One region of the Pseudoalteromonas sp. NZS100_1 genome, then DNA from elsewhere that is predicted to be linked to it. Evidence: predicted binding sites of a transcription regulator. Region 1 holds the regulator's gene; the other holds the start of a gene.
What was found. The regulator LexA, encoded in region 1, represses DNA repair genes until DNA is damaged. The targets are predictions, from matches to a motif close to TACTGTATNNNNATACAGTA.
Positions count from the first base shown of each region.

Region 2: the regulator LexA is predicted to act here: its motif matches at 1,696-1,715, upstream of I6F66_RS05020 (DUF4007 family protein).

Region 1 covers NZ_JADYXN010000020.1:13,891-17,101, forward strand. The annotation lists gene I6F66_RS13600 (membrane protein) at 1-37, opposite strand, end outside; gene I6F66_RS13605 (hypothetical protein) at 351-731, shown strand; gene I6F66_RS13610 (PaaI family thioesterase) at 732-1,172, opposite strand; gene lexA (transcriptional repressor LexA) at 1,340-1,957, shown strand; gene coxB (cytochrome c oxidase subunit II) at 2,441-3,211, shown strand, end outside.
Region 2 covers NZ_JADYXN010000005.1:55,761-58,971, reverse strand. The annotation lists gene I6F66_RS05025 (AAA family ATPase) at 1-672, opposite strand, end outside; gene I6F66_RS05020 (DUF4007 family protein) at 665-1,600, opposite strand; gene I6F66_RS05015 (DEAD/DEAH box helicase) at 1,870-3,211, shown strand, end outside.

The DNA of each region.
Region 1 (3,211 bases):
GTAACTTGCGAGCATACTTAAATATTTTTTTATTCATGTTTTAGTCTTATTATTTTTAGAGGCTAGTTTATTACATTAATGGGATTAGTTACTGCGACATTTTGTCGCAGTTTAAACTATAGCTTACTGTAATCATTTAAAAATAAAAAAGATTACACTTAAATTGCTAACATGACTTATTTGTTTAATTGAGCTGAGTGTTTGATATCCAGCTAGCTTTAAACGCTAAAAAATACTTAAAAGCTGCGAAATATCTATATAAAGTGGTTAATAGAGCATAGTTGATTTGGTATAACGGTAAAACTGCGTTAAAGTTTGCAATGAAATTATTAGAGGATAAATACGAAACGATGTCGGAAATTCAATTTTTAAATGTAGATCTTGAGCTTGAATCAAAGCAAGATATTAGTTTGCTAGTGGCAGACTTGAAAAAAGTCGCGACGATTTTACATTATGACAAAGACGAATACCGTCAATTAGCGCGTATTGAAGCAACAGGTGTAGTAAACACGCCTGACAAAGCAATAAACCATATATGTGAGCTTATTGAATCGTGTTCGCGTAACGCGCTAAAGCAATGGTTAAGCTGTTCACGTAGAACGTTTGATATTGGTTTTGAATCAGGCACTTCCCCTAAGTGCTTTAATCAAGCCTTAGATGCAGATACATTACTACGTATATCTGCGATTGGTGCGGGTATGGAAATTACAATTTACCCAATCGAAAAGTAACTATCTTCGCTCTACGACTGCTGCGGTCATTTTTGATACGCAGCACAGCTCATTGCGGCTATTTGTAATTTTTATTTCCCACACTGAACTACGTTTGCCAATATGAAACGCTCTTGCCGTTGCTGTTAAAGTGCCGTTGCGAGATGCTTTTAAATGACTTGCGCTAATTTCCTGCCCCACGCAGTAAAATTTTGTAAAATCGACAACAAAGTTAGCTGCATAGCTGGCAACTGTTTCGGCAAGTACAACGTTAGCACCGCCGTGAACCATTCCCATTGGGTTATGATGCTCAGGAATTGCCGGCATAGTGGCTACTAAGTAATCATCACCAATTTCAGTGACTTCTATTCCCATGGTTTTCATTAATGTTCCTTGGCCATCAATGCCTTGTTCTAACTGCTTGCACAGCTCTAAAGTGATGGGCTGGTACCAAATACTCATAATGACTCCTTTGCTTTTTTAATCATTTATAAACCTAGCGTTAGTTATATCCCTAAAATGTACACAAGTGAAATTACTTTGGCTATTTTAAGGCTTAATTTAAATTTGCGATTTTTATTTAACTGTATATACTCACAGTTAAATGTACTGTATGGAAAACCAGTTGTATGCGACCATTAACGAACCGCCAAGCTCAAATACTCGAACTAATTAAAGTTTTTATTAAAGACACTGGTATGCCTCCTACACGTGCTGAAATAGCGCAAACATTAGGTTTTAAAAGTGCCAATGCTGCTGAAGAACATTTAAAAGCACTTGCTAAAAAAGGCGCAATTAAAATGAAACCAGGTGCAAGCCGTGGTATTCAGTTAATTGAAGAAGAAGAGCCAGAACAATTAGGTTTACCGCTTATAGGGCGTGTTGCTGCTGGTTCACCTATTTTGGCGCAAGAGCACGTTGAAAGTCACTGCAAAATCGATCCATTAATGTTTAAACCGGCTGCAGATTTTTTACTACGCGTTAACGGTATGAGCATGAAAGATATTGGTATTATGGATGGTGATTTACTTGCTGTACATCGTACTCAAACCGCTGAAAACGGGCAAGTTGTTGTTGCCCGCCTAGACGAAGACGTAACTGTAAAACGTCTTGAGAAAGCGGGTTGTAAAGTATTACTTCATGCTGAAAACGACGATTTTGAATCTATTGAAGTAGATCTTGAGAATGAGTCTTTTAATATTGAAGGCTTAGCCGTTGGCGTTATAAGAAACGCTGATTGGATGTGACTTTAAAAATAGCTTTTAAACAAGCAGTTTTATAAATGCGTACTAATTAGTACGCATTTTCTGTTTTAAATTCGCACTAAAAATAGGGCATAAATAGCTCACTGACAATTTAAGCTGTAAACTTTTTTGCACTTATATTTTCCCCCTCCGAATGCGTTAAACCCCTTTGTTTTGCTCATCTTTTGAACTTCCTGTTACCTAGTTGGTTACTGATTTTTTATTAATTACTCAATATCACCTGATTGTTTTTTATACTAAAACTTGCTTGTTGTTCATTTTTTAGCTAATTATTAATGTGCTGAGCTAATAATAACTCACAGCTTTTTAGTTTTGAGAACACACAATATACACAAACCCGTTGTTGGCGCAGCAAAACCAATCAATATTAAATGAGATTGACTAAAAAAATAAAAATAACGAATTGGCGTTTAAGCCGTATGCCTCTTCGCTTTGCATTCGCAATAGCATCAAAGGAGCCGTCACATGGGTAAACTGACCTCTACCTTGTGGCTTATATTATGTGTTTTTTCGCACCCAGTTTTGGCTAACAGCCAATACAATATGCGCAAAGGCGTAACCGATATAAGCAATAATGTATATCAGCTGCACATGACCATATTTATAATATGTTGTGTGATTGGGGTGATAGTGTTCGCAATTATGTTTTGGGCACTTATTCATCACCGTAAATCTAAAGGGGCTGTACCTGCCCAATTTCACGAAAGCACTAAAGTAGAAATACTTTGGACTGCAATCCCGTTTGTTATTTTAATTGCTATGGCAGTACCAGCCACTAAAACCCTAATTGCAATGGAAGATGCCAGCAAAGCTGATCTCACTATTAAAATTACAGGCTCGCAATGGAAATGGCATTATGAATATATGGGTGAAGATGTAGAGTTCTACTCTATTTTATCTACCCCGCAAGATGAAATAGCGAATCTTGCAGATAAAAATCCTAACTACTTACTTGAGGTTGATAAACCTCTCGTACTGCCAATAAATCAAAAAGTACGATTTTTAATGACTTCTGACGATGTTATTCACTCTTGGTGGGTACCTGATTTTGCAGTTAAAAAAGATGCGAATCCCGGCTTTATAAACGAAACATGGACGAACATAAACGAAGAAGGTACTTACCGAGGCCAATGTGCTGAGTTGTGTGGTAAAGATCATGGCTTTATGCCCGTTGTGGTGGTCGCTAAATCTGAGGCTGATTTTAAAACGTGGCTTGCAGATGCAAAGCAAGCTAAA
Region 2 (3,211 bases), on a different contig from region 1:
TTTAGCGTAATCAGAGAATGCTTGATGTAAAAAGCCAACCAGTAATACAGGGCGCTTAGTCTGTTGAACAATATCGGCCAGAGACTGAAATAAATGTAAGTCTTTATTTGCACGCGATTGATAGTCTAAAGCTTTGCCCATTTCGTCGAGTAGAATTAAAACGCCGTCTTCATTATCACTTTGTTTTTGTAGAAGAGATTTAATCTTGGCTAAACATTCATCATCATTAAGAGCCAGAATATCTTCAGTATTATATTTAACGTTAAATGCTTTCAATAAACTGATTAAAATACTATTAGCAGGCGCTTCTAGACCGCAAACATGTTTAATTGTTTTCCAGCCGTTAGTAATTTTAAATCTAGCATCAAACTCAGTAATTACCTTTTGAGAACTATTAAGTTTGCTCAGTGCGTAATTACGTTGGTCTGAATCAGTAGAAAGTAAGCAAGATAAAAATAAGGCTACAGTTGATTTACCAGAACCATAAGGACCGGTGATTGTATATGCTCTTTGCGTACTACCTTCAAATTCACGGCTAACAGTATCAAGTACATTTATCGCTGTACCATGTACAATAAAATCATCAATAAAAGGTTTTAGGTTTGCACTATCAACATCAATGCGAGTGGAGCTTTTATATCGTTGGTTAATTGCAATAATAGATTCAGACATTGTATTTGCCGTAATAGTCATTTAAGTAATTGATAATATTGTTTTTTGCAGAGTCAGAGACATTAACTTGCCTTAGCCCTAGTGAATCAACCCATGATATGTTTTTGTTAGTATGTTCTTGAGCTTCATCGAGTTTTTGCCCTAATCCAGATTCAGACAACCTAAATATACGTCCCGGTGAACACGGTTTAGTCAGTAACGAATCAAAGTCAATAGTACTCACGTTAGAGTCAACGGTTTCTACTTTGAAAAACTCAAGTAATGCATATATAAATACGTCAATAGGTAGCTCAGGTCTTTCTGTTAAATTACTAACATAAAAAGAACGACCATTGTCTTGCACTAAATTAAGCTCGGCAAGCGGAGAGGTGAAGTGATCTTCATCTATTTTTTTTGTTGTTGTCTTAACTTTCTTACTGTACATATTTAAAAAACAATCCATGTCTTTTTTTATAGTTGTAACATTACCAACTTCACTTTTAACTAAGCGTTTTGCATCTTCATAGCAATCATCAATCAGTTTTGATTTCTCAAAGTGCTGAACATTAGAGTAGTTAAAAAAGTATCGATATGCAGTTAAGTGCTCATCATTAAAGTTTAACCAAAAGTGCAACAACCATATAGAACCCGATAATTCTAAGTAAGGATCTTTACCATCATTACCAAACAAATATTGCCCTTTACCCTTAGTAACTTTATGCAGAGTTTTATTGTTTTCTCTTTCGCTTTTTATAATACCGCTCGACTCAGCCCAATACTGAATCGCTTTAACCATATTTTTACCAACGCCAAGCTCAACAATAGAATGACGAATACTTTCTTCGTCAGAACTTGAGAAATTACCATTTGAATTCAAATGATTAACCGCTTTGAATAGCCATCCATAGCGCAGAGGGAAAGTATCATGACCTGTAAATTTAGCTTTCATAGCTTTTTGAGTGCCTCTGGAGAAATTGTCCAAGCGGCGATATTAACGTGAATTAAGATTAAGAGGAAGACTTCTAGGTAATTAATCAGTAAAAAAACTGTACCTTTATACAGTTTAATTTAATTTATCTCAATACCTTGTAGATGTAAGGTCTTTATTGTAAAGTTTTGAATATAAAGATAAATAATCAAGTGATTTAGCCTGACTTTGTACCTGTAGGCTCTAAGTAAATGGAAGCTATCATATTGATTTATATTAAAGGACTAAAAATGCTTACTAAAATTTTATCAAACTTTTCTGAAGATGAATTGTTAAACTTTCTCCCCAAAAATTCAATAAATTTCGCACTTCAACTTGATATACAAGAGAACCAGATTTCAGAAACTAACGCCTATAATAAAAATAAACTGGCAGGTATAGTTGCGAGTGTTAAACAGGTTGACTTTATTTTTGATTCGCAATTGCGTATTAAGCTAATTGAACGATTATCAGCACAGCAACTAGCTGAGTTGTTTCCTAGCTTTGAGCTTGAAGCAAAAAACGTTACTCCAAAATACTATGATGCCATCATAAGTTGGGCTGGAGATAATCCTGAAAAGTTCGCAGCTTTATTAGGACTTTCTGCGCTATATGAAAGTCAATTAAGCCAAGATAATGGATTAGAAAGCATAACGTGTATTGAGCCAAGTTACGGTCTTTATCCATACCAACAAAACATTAGCAAACAGGTGTTTACTGAACTTGCACAGGATAAAAAACGAGTACTGATTCACTTACCTACAGGTGCAGGTAAAACACGCACTGCAATGAATATTGCTACTGAGCATTTAAGGCAATCTGAAAGTAACCTAGTACTTTGGTTAGCAGATAGAGAAGAGCTTTGCTCGCAAGCTTATATAGAGTTTTCAAAAGCATGGAAGTCATTAGGTAATCGCTCTACCTCTCTTTATGGCTTTTACTCAAGTTCAACTGAAAGTTTGAGTGGTATCGATTCGGGTTTTGTTGTTGGTGGCTTACACAAGTTTTTGAGTTTACGAAAAAGTGATTCTAGACAGCTCCAACTTTTATATAGCAAGCTTGCTGAAAAAGTAACATTAGTAATTTTTGATGAGGCCCACAAGGCTGTCGCGCCAAAGTTCCAAGAAGTTGTTCAGGACTTTATTGAAGATGAGTCATTCCATGCAGATCTGATTGGTTTAACAGCCACTCCAGGCAGAAGTTATTCTGAAGATGGTTTATCAGAAGAAGATGCCCGTTTAGCCGATTTTTTCTATAACAATAAAGTATCTATGCAAATTTCAGGCTATTTATCGCCAATAGATTACTTAGTTGAGAAGGGCTATTTAGCAAAAGCTAACTTTAAATCATTAAATTATGATCATTCAGGTATTGCTGCATACGAATTAAGAGATGCGGGTGGTGTTGAAACGATGACGACGCTAGCAAATAACATAGAGCGTAACCGACAGATCCTAAATACGATTATTGATGAATGTAACCTTGGGTCACAAATCATCGTTTTTGCGTGTACCGTAGAGCACGGAATTAACCTTGCTACTGCACTTGCATATCAAGGTATAAAAGCAGCTTCTATTGATAGTAAAAATGATA